DNA from 2 places in the Saccharopolyspora sp. NPDC049357 genome. Region 1 is predicted to be linked to the other one. Evidence: riboswitches for the same ligand, from Rfam matches in the RefSeq annotation. Region 1 holds a riboswitch; the other holds the start of a gene.
What was found. Region 1 has a riboswitch for S-adenosylmethionine ahead of thrC (threonine synthase). Riboswitches for the same ligand answer to the same signal wherever they lie in the genome.
Positions count from the first base shown of each region.

Region 2: linked by a shared signal. The riboswitch ahead of AB0J91_RS23005 (methionine ABC transporter ATP-binding protein) and the one ahead of thrC (threonine synthase) in region 1 are both predicted to bind S-adenosylmethionine.

Region 1 covers NZ_JBFAQJ010000002.1:196,307-203,660, reverse strand. The annotation lists gene AB0J91_RS02645 (ComEA family DNA-binding protein) at 1-126, shown strand, start outside; gene AB0J91_RS02640 (DNA internalization-related competence protein ComEC/Rec2) at 123-2,465, shown strand; gene thrC (threonine synthase) at 2,552-3,820, opposite strand; SAM riboswitch class I at 3,835-3,970, opposite strand; gene holA (DNA polymerase III subunit delta) at 4,068-5,054, shown strand; gene AB0J91_RS02625 (EamA family transporter) at 5,055-5,918, opposite strand; gene AB0J91_RS02620 (TSUP family transporter) at 5,942-6,748, opposite strand; gene rpsT (30S ribosomal protein S20) at 6,957-7,217, shown strand; gene manD (D-mannonate dehydratase ManD) at 7,277-7,354, opposite strand, start outside.
Region 2 covers NZ_JBFAQJ010000030.1:34,712-42,065, reverse strand. The annotation lists gene AB0J91_RS23015 (transglycosylase family protein) at 1-792, shown strand, start outside; gene rsmA (16S rRNA (adenine(1518)-N(6)/adenine(1519)-N(6))-dimethyltransferase RsmA) at 902-1,771, shown strand; SAM riboswitch class I at 1,946-2,035, shown strand; gene AB0J91_RS23005 (methionine ABC transporter ATP-binding protein) at 2,281-3,303, shown strand; gene AB0J91_RS23000 (ABC transporter permease subunit) at 3,300-3,983, shown strand; gene AB0J91_RS22995 (MetQ/NlpA family ABC transporter substrate-binding protein) at 4,085-4,891, shown strand; gene AB0J91_RS22990 (4-(cytidine 5'-diphospho)-2-C-methyl-D-erythritol kinase) at 5,190-6,146, shown strand; gene AB0J91_RS22985 (ABC-F family ATP-binding cassette domain-containing protein) at 6,166-7,354, shown strand, end outside.

The sequences.
Region 1 (7,354 bases):
ACCGCCGAGCGAATCCTGCAGTGGCGCACCGAACACGGCCGCTTCGACTCGGTGGACCAGCTCCGGGAGGTCGGGGGGATCGGCGAGGCTCGGCTGTCCAAGCTGCGCGATCTGGTGCGGGTGTGATCCGGCGGCTGGACCTGCGGTTGGTCCCGGCGGCAGCGGCGGTCTGGGCGGTGACGCTGCTCGGTCTGCTGGCGGGCTGGGTGCCGGCCGCGGTGACGGCGCTGGTGGCGGCGCTCCCGGTGGTCCTGATGATCGCGCGGCGGACGGGGTCCAAGGCGGTGCTGGTGGTTCTGCTGCTCGCCGCGGTCTCGGCGACCGCCATCGCGATCCGGGCCCACGACGTCGAGGAACATCCGCTCCGCCGCGCGACGGGTTCCGGTGAGCAGGTGGCCTTGCGGGTGGAGCTGACGGCCGCGCCAACTCCGCTGCGAGGGGCTGCTTTCGGCGCCAGCCGGGCGCAGGACCGCTCGCTCGCCAGAGCGGAGGTGCTGACAGCCGAGATCGCCGGACGTCGTCATGCGGCAGGCGGTTCGGTGGTGCTGCTGGTGCCGACCGAGTCGTGGCGCGGACTGATCGCCGGGCAGCGGCTCACCGTCCGAGGCAAGGCGGCAGCGCCGCACGACGGACAGCTCGTCGTGGCGGTGGTACCGGTCTACCGGGCACCGGGTGAGGTCGCGGCGCCGCCGGAGTGGCAGCGCGTGGCCGCGGGCATGCGTGCGGGGCTGCGCGAGGTCGCCGGACGGCACCTGGGGCCGGAAGCGGCCGGGCTGCTGCCCGGACTGGTCGTCGGCGACACCAGCGGGCTGGACCCGGAGGTGGAGCAGGAGTTCGAGACGGCGGGCCTGAGCCATCTCACGGCCGTCTCAGGGGCGAACCTGGCGATCGTGTGCGGCGCGGTCCTGGTGCTGCTGCGCCTGCTGGGCATGGGTCCGGTGGTCTGCGCGCTGGGTGCTGGTGCGGCGCTGGTCGGGTTCGTCGCTTTGACCGGGCCCGAACCGAGCGTGCTGCGCGCCGCGGTGATGGGAGCCATCACGCTGCTCGCGCTGGTGCTGGGCCGCCGCCGATCGGCGCTGCCGGCGCTGGCGGCGAGCGTGATCGGGCTGCTGCTCCTGTTGCCGGAGCTGGCGGTCAGCGCGGGGTTCGCCCTGTCGGTCGCGGCCACGGCGGGTTTGGTGCTGCTGGCGCCGGTGTGGGCGGCGGCGTTGCGGGCGCGGGGCGTGCCGGTCGGACTGGCCGAGGCGATCGCGGTTCCGGTGGCCGCGCACGTGGTCACCGCGCCGCTGATCGCCGCGATCTCCGGAGGCGTGAGCCTGGTGGCGGTGCCGGCCAACTTGCTGGCGGCCCCGGTGATCGCCCCGGCGACGGTGTTCGGCGTGCTGGCCACCGTCCTCGCACCGGTGTCGGCGTGGGCGGCGGCGGTCGGCGTCGTGCTGGCCGGACCGGAGTTGGAGTGGGTGCTGCTGGTCGCCGGTCGCGCCTCGGCGGTGCCGGGCGCGGTGTTCGACTGGCCGACGGGCACCGGTGGTGGACTGCTGCTGGCGGTTCTGCTGCTGGTGGGCTTGATCGCGTTGCGAGGGAGGAGGATTCGGCTGCTCGCGGTGGTCGCGGTGCTGCTCAGCGCGTTGGTCGTGCTGCCGGTGCGCACCATGCTGCCGGGCTGGCCCGCGCAGGGCTGGAGCGTGGTGGCCTGCGACGTGGGGCAGGGCGACGGACTGGTGCTGGCGACCGGGAGGCCGGAGGAGGCCGTCGTGGTCGACACCGGCCCGGACCCGCGCCGGGCGGCGAACTGCCTGCGGCGCCTGGGGATTCGCCGGGTATCGATGGCGGTGCTCACGCACCTGCACGCCGACCACGTCAGCGGGCTGCGCACGGTGCTGGGTGAGGCATCGGTCGGCGCGGTGGCGATCGGGCCGTTGCGCGAACCGAAGTGGGCCTTCGACGACCTGGTGCGCGACACCCGCGCGCACCGCACGCCGATCGTCACGCTGCAGGCCGGGCAGCGGTTGGCGTGGCCCGGCCTCGTGCTCGACGTCCTGGCCCCCGACCCCGGCGTGACCCGCACGCAGACCGCCGACGACGCCAACGATTCGTCGCTGGTGATCCGCGCGACCACGCCGGCGGGACGCGTGCTGCTCACCGGTGACGTGGAGCTGCCGGGGCAGGGACGTCTGGTGTCCTCCGGCGCGGATCTGCGTGCGGACGTGCTCAAGGTGCCGCACCACGGATCCCGCTACACGACACCGCGCTTCCTGCGCGCGGTGCGGCCGAGGCTCGCGCTGATCAGCGTCGGCGCGGGCAACGACTACGGGCACCCGAACCCGTTCGTGATCGACACGCTGGCCCGCGCGGGCACCCGGGTGTTGCGCACCGACCAGGAAGGAGACATCGCGGTCCTCCCCGGACCGCGGGGACCTCGCTTCGTCGCACGTGGAGACCCGCTGCGCGCCACCGACAACTGAGCGCCCGAAGTGGACAAAAAGGTGGGTGGTCGTCCCGCCGGGACAACCACCCACCTGTGAGAGAGGAGGATTCGCCTACAACTGAATCAGAGGCCCAGAGCCTGGTTCACCGACTCGGTGTTCGGGGCGACGGTGGCCTTCGGGCCGAGCTGGCCTTCGACGGCGTCCAGGGTCTTGAGGCCGTCACCGGTGATCAGCAGGACCGTCTCGGCGTCCGGGTCGATCTTGCCGGCCTCGATGAGCTTCTTGGCGGTCGCCACGGTCACGCCACCGGCGGTCTCGGCGAAGATGCCCTCGGTGCGGGCCAGCAGGCGAATGCCGGCGCGGACCTCGTCGTCGGTGACGTCCTCGATGGCACCGCCGGTCTTGCGGACGATGTCGAGCACGTACGGACCGTCGGCGGGGGCGCCGATGGCCAGCGAGCGGGCGATGGTGTCCGGCTTGACCGGCTGCACCACGTCGTGGCCGTTGCGGAAGGCGGTGGAGACCGGGGAGCAGCCGGACGCCTGCGCGCCGAAGATCTTCACCGGGCTCTCGTCGACCAGGCCGACCTGGGCGAACTCGTTGAAGCCCTTGTAGACCTTGGTCAGCTGCGAGCCGGAGGCGATCGGCACCACGATCTGCTCGGGGATGCGCCAACCCAGCTGCTCGGCGACCTCGAAGGCCAGGGTCTTGGAGCCCTCGGAGTAGTAGGGCCGGACGTTGACGTTGACGAACGCCCAGTCCTCGTGCTCCCCGGCGAGCTCGGTCGCGAGCCGGTTGACGTCGTCGTAGTTGCCGTCGACGGCCAGCAGCGAACCGTCGTAGACCGCGCTCATCAGGATCTTGGCGCGTTCGAGGGTCTTGGGCACCAGCACGACCGAGTCCCAGCCGGCGCGGGCAGCGGCGGCGGCCACGGCGTTGGCGAGGTTGCCGGTCGACGGGCAGGCCAGCACCTTGAACCCGAACTCGCGGGCGGCGGCCAGTGCGACGGCGACGACGCGGTCCTTGAAGGAGTGCGTCGGGTTGCCGGTGTCGTCCTTGATCCAGATCTTCTTCACGCCGAGGGCCTTGGCGAGGTTGTCCGCCTGGATCAAGCGGGTACAGCCGGGCTCGGTGTTCGGGATCTGGTCGACGTTGCCCGGGACCGGCAGGAACTGCTTGTAGCGCCAGATCGAACGCGGACCGGCCTCGATCTCCTCGCGGCGGATCTTGCCGAAGTCGTAGGCGACCTCAAGGGGCGAGAAGTCTTCGAGGGAGACGAACTCGGGGGCCAGCGGCTGCCGGTGTCCCTCTTCCTTGGACACCAGTTCGACGGCGTTGCCGAGATCGAACTTCTTGCCGGCGGTCGTGTTGGCGGGGGCAGCAGCAGTCATCGCGCGAGGTCCTCTCCTCATCTGTCCCGCGGACGGGTCGGAATTGGCACCTGTTCCGTCCGTGACCTCGCGCGGGTTTTTGCACGATGCATCGGACGAACGGTTGCCGGGGCTTCAACGGGCCGTTCCCTCTGCCCCTCTGGATGAGCTATTCGGTTGTGAGGGCAACGTTAGTTGAACCAATGCATTTCTGGCCAGTGCGCATCCAGATGGCGAGACTGTCGCGGGCCCGTGGGACCATTCCTCCATGAGCTCACCGACCGTTGTCGCGGACCCGCTGCACCTGGTTCTCGGAGACGAAGAGCTGCTGGTGGAGCGCGCGATGTGGGCTGCGGTCGGGGCAGCTCGCGCGGCCGATCCGGAGGCCGATTTCAGCCGGGTGAAGGTGAGTGAGCTCACCCCTCCGGAGCTGGCCGAAATGCTGAGTCCCTCGCTGTTCGCAGAGGCTCGCGTGCTCGCGATCGAATCGGCGCAGGACGCCGGGAAGGAGATCGCCGAGGCCTTACTCCTGCACGCCAAGCAACCGGCCGAGGGCGTGACCCTGATCGTCCTGCACAACGGTGGCGGGCGGGCCAAGCACGCCAAGGAACTGCCCAACGCGCTGAAGAAGGTCGGCGCCCGGGTCACCGAGTGCAAGAAGCTCACCAAGCCCGCCGACCGCGAGGCGTTCGTCCGCGACGAGATCCGCCGCGCGGGCGGCAAATCCGACTCCGGCGGGGTCAGCGCGCTGATCGAGGCGGTCGGCTCGGACCTGCGGGAACTGTCGGCCGCGGCCTCGCAGCTGGTGGCCGACACGGGCGGCAAGATCGACGCGGACGCGGTCGGCCGCTACTACAGGGGCCGCGCCGAGGTGACGGGGTTCGCGGTCGCGGAGAAGGCCGTGGTCGGTGACCGGGCGGGAGCGTTGGAGGCGCTGCGCTGGGCGATCCAGCTCGGCGTGCCGCACGTGCTCATCGCCGACGCCCTCGCGGACTCGGTCCGCACCATCGGCCGCGTCGCGGCGGCGGGAGGGCGCAACGATCCCTACCGCCTGGCAGGCGATCTCGGCATGCCCGCCTGGAAGGTCAAGAAGGCCCAGTCGCAGTCGCGCGGCTGGACGCCGACGAGCCTGGCCGCGGCGCTGCAGGTCGTCGCCGAGGTCAACGCGGGTGTGAAGGGCATGGCCGCCGACGCCGACTACGCCCTGGAGAAGACAGTTCTGCGCCTGGTCTCGCTGCGCAACCAGCGCAACTGATCACGCCACGCCGAGCAGCACCACTCCGGCGAGCACCACGACCGCACCGGTCATCCGCCGCACCGGTTGCGCCTCGCCGAGCAGCCGCCAGGCCAGCAGCCCGGCGATGACGATGCTCAGCTCGCGCGCCGGGGCCACCAGGCTCACCGGCGCCATCTGCATCGCGAACAGCACCAGGATGTAGGCCAGGGGAGACAGCAGCCCGACGGCGAGGATCTCCCGCCGGTGTTCGGTCCATGTCCGGACGAGCGCATCGCGCCGCCGTGCGGCGTAGGGCGCGAGCATGGCGCTGCGGGAGAGGTTGTTGGCCCAGTCGAACAGCAGCGGTGACAGCGCCAGCCCGGTCACCGCGTGCGCGTCCCACACCGTGTAAGTCGCGATCAGTGCTCCGGTGAGCAGTCCGAACCCGACTCCGGCGAGGTTCGCCCCGGCGCGCGGCACCCCGTCGGACAGGCCGATCACGAAGACTCCGGCGACCACCAGAAGACCGCCGCACACCCCGAGCCATCCAGGCCGCTCGTGCAGCACCAGCACCGCCACCAGCATCGACAGCATCGGCCCGGTGCCCCTGGCCAGCGGGTACACCACGGACATGTCGCCGACGGCGTAGCCGTGCTGCAGCAGCAGGAAGTAACCGAGGTGGATGACGGCGCTGACCAGCACGCCCACCAGCCACGCGCCCAGCGGGGGAGCGCCGGTCACCAGCAGCGCGCCCGCGGCCACCGGCAGGTACAGCACCGCCGAGCAGGTCGCGGTCAGCCACACGAAACCCGCCCCGGACGAGCCTGCGCGCTTGGCGAAGAAGTTCCAACCGGCGTGCGCGAAAGCGGCCAGGACGACGAGAACGACTGCGGCAGCCCCCATGAGTCCGGGGAGCTTAGTTCCGATCAGCTGCTGAGCGCGATCTTCCAGCCGAGGCTGACCACGAGTCCGACCACGACCGTCAGGAACACCCGTCGCACGAACGCCGATCCGCGACCGGCGGCCAGCGTCGCGCCCAGCACGCTGCCCGCGATGTTGCTGGCGGCCATCACCAGCCCCAGACCCCACAGGACCTTTCCGGCCGGGATGAAGAAGAACAGCGCGCCCAGGTTGGTGGCCACGTTGACGACCTTCGCGGTCGCCGATGCGGTGACGAAGGCGAAGCCGACCAGGATGACCAGCCAGAAGACGAGGAACGAGCCGGTTCCGGGCCCGGCGATGCCGTCCCAGAACCCGATCACCGCACCGCCGAGCAGCATCAGCACCAGCTGGAGCCGACGCGTGAACCGGGGAGCGTCCACCGAGCCGAGATCGGGCTTGCGCCACGTGTAGATGCCGACCACGACAAGCGCGACCAGCACCACGACGTTGAGGACCGAGGAGGGCAGCGCATCGGCCAGTGCCGCTCCGCCCAGCGATCCGACCAGCGCCACCAGGGCCATCGGCAGCGCGGCCCGCCAGTCCATCGGGGTGCGCTTGGCGTAGGTGCGGGCCGCGGCCGAGGTCCCGGCGATCGCGGCGACCTTGCTGGTGGCCAGCGAGTAGATGACCTCGCCGCCCGGCAGCAGCATCAGCATCGCGGGCAGCTGGATGAGGCCACCGCCTCCGACGATCGCGTCCACGGCTCCGGCGAGGAACGCCGCCGCGCAGAGGAACAGCAGCCCGGCGAGGGTGAGATCGGCGAATCCGGGCCAGTTCAACGCGGTCAGCACGAGGGATCACCGTATGGCCTGCGCACAGCGGATTCCGAGCGGTTGTGAGCGTCCTCGCGGCGCGCGGACCACCCGGCGAACGCGCAGGTGAGCCTTGTTAACATGGACGACCGTGTCGTACGGCATTCCGCCGTGGAGGAAAACCGGTCTTCGGGCCGGGCCGATCGAGTGCGGCACGCGATTCGACTGACGAGGAAGAGGCGCACCAGTGGCCAACATCAAGTCCCAGATGAAGCGGATCAAGACCAACGAGGCGAACCGCCAGCGCAACAAGGCCGTGAAGACCACGCTGAAGTCCGCCATCCGCAAGTTCCGCACGGCTGCTGACGCCGGCGAGAAGGACAAGGCCGTCGAGCTGCAGCAGACCGCCGGTCGTCTGCTGGACAAGGCCGCGAGCAAGGGCGTCATCCACAAGAACCAGGCCGCCAACAAGAAGTCGGCGATGGCCGCCCGCGTGAACAAGATCTGAGTTTTCTCAGTCGAAGAAACGGCCCCTTTCCCGTGGCGGGAAAGGGGCCGTTCCGCGTTTCACCAGTCGTGCATCGAGCCGTCGCGGCGGCGGTTGACCGGCAGGTACCGGGGCTCGTACGGGAACCGCTCCGCGGC
Region 2 (7,354 bases), on a different contig from region 1:
GTCCGCTCGGTGACCGTCGAGCAGGCCCTGCGCCAGCTCGGCGTCAACGCCGACGGCGCCGTCCTCAACGCGGACCGCAACATGCCGGTGCCCGAGCAGGGCATGGAGCTGTCGGTCCGCACGCAGAAGGACATCACGCTCATCGACGGCAGTGGTGCGCCGCAGCAGCTGACCACCACCGCCGCCAACATCGACGAGCTCGTCAAGGAGCGGAAGCTCAAGCTCGGTCCGGACGACAAGGTCACCCCGGGTGCCGACGCCAAGCTGGTCACCGGCGCCGAGGTGCGCATCGACCGGCTGCAGAGCTCCGTGATCAGCGTGACCGTGCCGGTTCCGCCGCCGGTCCGCGAGATCGTCGACAACTCGATGTTCAAGGGCGAGGAGCGGGTCGAGTCTCCCGGCGAGGCCGGCGAGAAGATCCAGTTCACCCGCATCTCCACGCGCAACGGCGAGGAGTCGGATCGCGAGGTCGTCGACGAGAAGGTCACCAAGGCGCCGGTCGAGAAGGTCGTCCGCGTCGGTGGCAAGCCCGCGCCGAACAGCGATGTCTGGGACAAGCTCGTCCAGTGCGAGGCGACCGGCAACTGGGCCATGAACAGCGGCAACGGTTACTACGGTGGCCTGCAGTTCGACAAGTCCACCTGGGACGCCTACGGCGGCGACCAGTACGCTCCGTACCCGCACCAGGCCAGCCGCGAGCAGCAGATCGCGGTCGCCGAGAAGGTCCGCGACGCCCGCGGAGGCAGCTACGGCGCATGGCCGTCCTGCTCGTCCAAGCTCGGCCTGGACTGATCTCGAAATTCCACGCGGAGGGCGCCACCGTTGCATTCCGGTGGCGCCCTTCTCGCGTTGTTCGCCCTGGTGAGACGCGGGGAGAGCGGCGCAGGTAGGTTCTTGCACCGTGGACGACCAGCAGGCGACGCTGCTCGGCCCGGCCGACGTGCGTCGGCTGGCCGCCGAGCTGGACATCAAGCCGACCAAGAAGCTCGGCCAGAACTTCGTGCACGACCCCAACACGGTGCGCCGGATCGTCTCGGTCGCCGAGGTCGGTGCCGATGACGTCGTGCTGGAGGTCGGTCCCGGGCTCGGTTCGCTGACGTTGGCGATCATGCCGGTGGCCGGAGAGGTCGTCGCCGTGGAGATCGACCCGGTGCTGGCCGCCAGGCTGCCGCGGACCGCGCAGGAGTTCGCCCCCGGCCTCGCCGACCGGCTGACCGTGCTGCCCGCCGACGCCCTGCGGGTGCGCGCGGAGGACTTCGCGAAGCCGCCGACCGCGCTGGTCGCCAACCTGCCCTACAACGTCGCCGTGCCCGTGGTGCTGCACCTGCTGGCCGAGCTCCCGACGTTGCGCAAGGGCTTGGTCATGGTGCAGTCCGAGGTCGCCGAGCGGATGGCCGCCGAACCCGGCAGCCGCACCTACGGGGTGCCGAGCGCGAAGGCGGCGTGGTTCGCCGACGTCCGCCGCGCGGGTCCGGTGCCGCGCAAGGTGTTCTGGCCGGTGCCCAACGTGGATTCCGGGCTCGTGGCCTTCCACCGGGTTGATCCGCCGTCGAACGCGGCGCGCGAGGACGTCTTCCGCGTCATCGACGCGGCGTTCGCGCAGCGGCGCAAGGTCTTGCGGGGCGCGCTGGCGGGTTGGGCCGGCTCGGCGGCTCGGGCTGAGGAGCTGCTGCGCGCGGCGGGCGTCGATCCGACGACGCGCGGAGAGCAGCTGGGGATCGCCGATTTCGCCCGGATCGCGGAGGCCGCGTCATCCGGGTCGAGCAGCTGAACCACTCGTCCGGGGGCTTGCGGCCACGCGCTGCGACATCACTGAGGGTGACCAAAACGCCACCCGCTGCGGAAAAATTCCCGCTCCACCCGGTATGTGATCTGGCAAACGATTTCGGTCAGTGACCGCTATCAGCTTGCGTCGGGCCCTGTCGATGGGGTCTACTATTCGGGAAATCCATCCCGAGCGGCTGAGAGACCTGGCTTGTTGACGCCGCAGCAACCACCCCTCGCGGGCAGGTGCTAACGCCAGGACCGATGGAGTAGCTGTGGATTCCAACGCGCGGTTAGCGAACCTGCCTGCCACCGGCAACGCCCGGTTCGGGGTACCCCACATCAGGGAACTGCTCACGCAGCGACGGTTCATCGACCACGGAAGGCGCACGACCTGCGCCTGTCGTCGCGAGATGTGACCTGGCCCTTCCCTCTCTCTTCCTTTTCCCTTAGAAGTTCCCCATGGCTGCTGCCCGAACGCGGGCGCGGCCATCGCGAGCTGATGTGGAGCAGATCGTGATCTCAGTCGAGAACCTGACCAAGTCGTTCCAGCACAACGGCAGCACCGTCCGCGCCCTCGACGGCGTGTCGATGGAGGTCAACGCGGGTTCCGTGTGCGGCGTGGTCGGACCGAGCGGAGCGGGGAAGTCGACGCTGGCCCGGTGCATCGCGCTGCTGGAGAAGCCCGACGGTGGTGCCATCCGCGTCGACGGCACCGACCTGGTGGCGCTGGACGGCAAGGCGCTGCGCGCCGCCCGCAGGCAGATCGGCGTTGTGCCGCAGGGTGATTCGCTGTTGCGCCAGCGCACCGCCGCGGGCAACGTCGCGCTCCCGCTGGAGGCCGCAGGCATCGGCGGCCCGCAGCGGCGCAACCGCGTCGGTGAACTCCTCGACCTCGTCGGCCTGACCGACAAGGCGGCGGCCTACCCGGACCAGCTCTCCGGTGGTCAGCGCCAGCGCATCGCGGTCGCCCGCGCGCTGGCGGCCAAGCCCTCGGTGCTGCTGGCCGACGAGCCGACCTCCGCGCTGGACCCGTCCACCACCGACTCGGTGCTGACCGTGCTCGACCGTGCGCGTGCCGAGCTCGGCGTCACCGTCCTGGTGGTCACCCACGACATGGCGGTGGTGCGCAAGATCGCCGACGACGTCGCGGTGCTGGAAGACGGCCAGGTCGTCGAGCACGGCAAGGTCCTGGACCTCGTCGCCGAGCCCGGCAGCAAGGTCAGCGGCACCCTGCTGCCCCAAACCGACCAGGCCGAGTCGCTGCGCCCGACTTCGGGCCGCCACGACGTGGTCGCCGAGATCGTGCTGGTCGGCTTCGCCGCTGTGGGAGCGCTGCTCCCCGAGGCCTCCAACCGGTTCGCCGTCGACCTGGCGATCCTGGGCGGTGGCCTGACCCGCCTCGGCGACACCCCGGTCGCCAAGTTCAAGATCGGCCTGACCGGTGAGCGTTCCGAGGCGGCGCTGAAGTGGATGATCGAGCGGGACGCGCACGTCCGGCGCGCCCCGGTGAGCGTTGACGGAGTTGCTGCTGCGTGACTGATGTGACCCCCTGGTCGGAGGTCGGCGAACTACTGGGCGAGGCAACGCTTCAAACGCTTTACATGGTGCTGGTGGCGACCGTGCTGGCCGTGGTCGGCGGGTTGCCGCTGGGTGTGCTGCTGCACCTGACCTCTCCGGTCGGGTTGAACCCGAAACCGGTGCTGAACAAGGTGCTCGGCGTGATCGTGGACGTGGTGCGCTCGGTGCCCTTCGTGGTGCTGCTGGTGGTGCTGGCGTCGTTCACCCGGCTGCTGATCGGGACCTCGATCGGCAGCAGCGCGGTGATCGTGCCGCTGACCATCGGTGCGATCCCGTTCTTCGCGCGGCTGACGCAGAACGCGTTGCGCGAGGTCGCTTTCACCGTGGTGGAAGCCGCGATCACGACCGGTTCCAGCAGGTTGCGGATCGTGTGCACGGTGCTGCTCGGGGAAGCCCGAGCAGCGCTGGTCGGAGCCATCGGCGTCACCGCGGTGGCGCTGATCGGCTACGCCGCGATGGCCGGTGCCATCGGCGGCGGAGGTCTGGGCACGACCGCGATCCAGGACGGCTACCAGGGCTACGACGACCGGCTCCTCTACGGATCGGTCGTGGTGCTGGGGGTGCTGGCCTTCGCGATGCAGCTGATCACCGATCGCACCGCCAAGCTCGTCGATCGCCGGCGCACCGCCGCCGGCTGAATCCTCCCTCCCGCGGAGAAAACCCATCGCGCTTCCGTCCCAAAAGGACGGTGCGTTGACCCTGCCTGCCTGAAAACGGGCTGTTTGAAAGGACGCACGACATGCGTTTGCGCTTCGCCGCACTGCTCGCCTCGGCCGGGGTGCTGCTGGCCGCCTGCGGTGGTGGTTCCGCCGCCGAAGACCCCAACGCGCCGCTGAAGATCGGCGTCAGCCCGACGCCGCACGGCGAGATCCTGCAGTACGTCGACGACAACCTGGCCCAGCAGGCCGGGATCGACATCGAGATCGAGAAGTTCGACGACTACAACCGGCCGAACGAGGCCGTCGCCAACGGTGAGCTGGACGCGAACTACTTCCAGCACGTCCCGTACCTGGAGGAGTACCGCAAGGAGCGCGGCGGCGAGTTCACCTGGATCGAGCCGGTGCACCTGGAGCCGCTGGCCGTCTACTCCAAGCAGGCCAAGTCCCTGGCCGAGCTGCCCGCGGGCGCCACGGTGACGCTGTCCAACGACCCGGCCAACCAGTTCCGCGGCCTGAAGCTGCTGGAGCAGGGCGGTCTGATCAAGCTCAAGCCGGAGGCCGCCGTCGGCACCCGGCTGGACGCCGCCATCGCGGAGAACCCGAAGAACGTCCAGCTCAAGGACCTGTCCCCGGACCAGCTGCCGCGTTCGGTCGACGACGCGGCCGCGGCGGTGGTCAACGGCAACTACGCGATCAAGGCGAAGCTGTCGAACCCGCTGCTGGTGGAGAGCTCGCAGGGCAACCCCTACGCCAACGGTCTGGTGACCAGCCCGGCGCTGGCCCAGGACCCGCGCGTGCTCAAGCTCGCCGAGCTGCTGCGCAGCCAGCAGGTCAAGGACTTCATCGCCCAGGAGTGGGGCGGAGTGGGCGTCGTCCCCGCCTCCTGACGCTCACGGCGTGCCACGAATGCCGGGGCCGGTCGACACCGACCACCCCGGCATTCACCCACCCGATCCCGCCGTAGCCAGGCACACCGGATCACCCCGGTAATCGTGGGCCGGAATACCGCCGCAATCGGGGACCTGATTACTCCGGTGTTCGGGTGCCCGAATACCGGGGTGATCGGGGTTCCGGCCGGTGGGGATCGGGGGCTGGTCACCGGGAGGTTTGTGGTTGGGGTGGGGCTGTGCGCAGGGAAGTGGGCGGTGGGGTTCTTCGGCCACGTAGGCTCTTGGTGTGCTCTCCGTGGTTCCTACACCGATCACCGTCCGCGTCCCGGCGAAGGTGAACCTCCACCTCTCGGTGGGTGACGCGCGTCCGGACGGCTACCACGAGCTGGTCACCGTCTTCCAGGCCTTGTCGCTGACCGACGACGTCACGGTGGTGGCGGCGGACGATCCGGCCATCGAGGTCAAGGGCGAGGGAGCGGACGAGGTCCCCACCGGCCCGGAGAATCTCGCGTGGAAAGCGGTGCGGCTGCTGGCCGAGCACTGCGGGCGCGACCCGGAGAACCCCGGCGTGCGGATCTCGATCAACAAGGGCATCCCGGTCGCCGGCGGCATGGCCGGTGGCAGCGCCGACGCCGCCGCCACGTTGCAGGCGGTCAACCAGCTCTGGCGGCTGGAACTGGGCCGCGACGAGCTCAGCGAGCTCGCCGGGAAGATCGGCAGCGACGTGCCGTTCTCGCTGCAGGGCGGCACCGCCCTGGGCACCGGACGCGGCGAGCGGCTGGTCCCGGTCCTGGCCCGGCACACCTACCACTGGGTCATCGCGCTGGATCGCGAAGGCCTGAGCACTCCCGGCGTCTACGGCGAGCTGGACCGCCTCCGCGCGGACAACGGCAACGGCCGCATCGGTGAGGTGGAACCCCTGCTGGAGGCGCTGGCCTCCGGCGATCCCCGGCAGCTCGCGCTGCTGCTGGGCAACGACCTGCAATCCGCGGCGGTCTCGCTGCGTCCGGGCCTGCGGCGCACGCTGCGCGCGGGCGTGCAGGCGGGCGCGCTGGCCGGCGTCGTCTCGGGATCCGGCCCGACCTGCGCTTTCCTGTGCACCGACTCCGACGAGGCCGTCCGGGTCGCCGCGGAGCTCTCCGGCGCGGGCGTCTGCCGGACCGTCCGAGTCGCGCACGGCCCGGTGCCGGGCGCCAAGGTCGTCTCCGAGGAGCCGGCCCATCGCCCCACCCCGCCCCAAGTCCACGCGTGATGGAGTAGTCGAAACCTCGATGGTGAACCTGGTCAACCTGGAAACGGTCAGCAAGTCCTACGGCGTGCGCCCGTTGCTGGACGGCGTGTCGCTGGGCGTGTCGGAAGGCGAGCGGATCGGCGTCGTCGGCCTCAACGGTGGCGGCAAGACGACGCTGCTGGAAGTCCTCGCCGGTTTCGCGGAACCCGACGACGGCCGGGTCTCGCAGTCCCGCGACCTGCGGATGGCCGTGGTCACCCAGCGCACTGAGCTGGACGAGGACGCCACCGTGCGCAACGCCGTCCTCGATCCGCACGGCTTCGCCGCCGAGCACGAGTGGGCCGCCGACCCGCGGGTGCGCTCGGTGCTGGGCGGTCTGGGCATGACGCGGCTCGGCCTGGACACCCCGGTCAAGAACTTCTCGGGTGGGGAACGCCGCCGCGTGGCGTTGGCCGCCGCGCTGGTGCGCGACCTCGACCTGCTGGTGCTCGACGAGCCCACCAACCACCTCGACATCGAAGGTGTGCGCTGGCTGGCCGACCACCTGCTGGAACGCAAGTGCGCGCTGGTGATCGTCACGCACGACCGCTGGTTCCTCGACACCGTCTGCAACCGGACCTGGGAGGTCGTGGACGGCAAGGTCGAGCAGTACGAGGGCGGCTACGCGGACTGGATCTTCGCGCGCGCCGAACGCGCCCGCATCGCGCAGGCCACGGAGGAGCGTCGGCAGAACCTGGCCCGCAAGGAACTCGCCTGGTTGCAGCGCGGCGCGAAGGCGCGCACCTCCAAGCCGCGGTACCGGGTGGAGGCGGCCGAGGCGCTGATCTCCGACGTCCCGGAGCCGCGCGACTCCGTCGAGCTGCTGGCCTTCGCCAAGCGCCGGCTGGGCCGCACCGTGCTGGAGCTGGAGGACGTCGACCTGCGGATCGCCGACCGGGCGCTGCTGGAGAACGTGACGTGGCGGATCGGGCCGGGTGACCGGATCGGTCTGGTGGGCGTCAACGGTTCCGGCAAGACGACGCTGCTCAAGCTGCTGGCGGGGGAGCGCGAACCGGACGCGGGCAAGCGCGTCGAGGGCAAGACGGTGCGGATGGCGCACCTGACGCAGGAGCTGCACGACCTGCCGGGCAACTGGCGAGTGCTGGAGGCGATCGAGAACGTCGCCAAGACGGTCACCCTCGGCAAGTACGAGCTGTCCGCCTCGCAGCTGGGGGAGCGGTTCGGCTTCG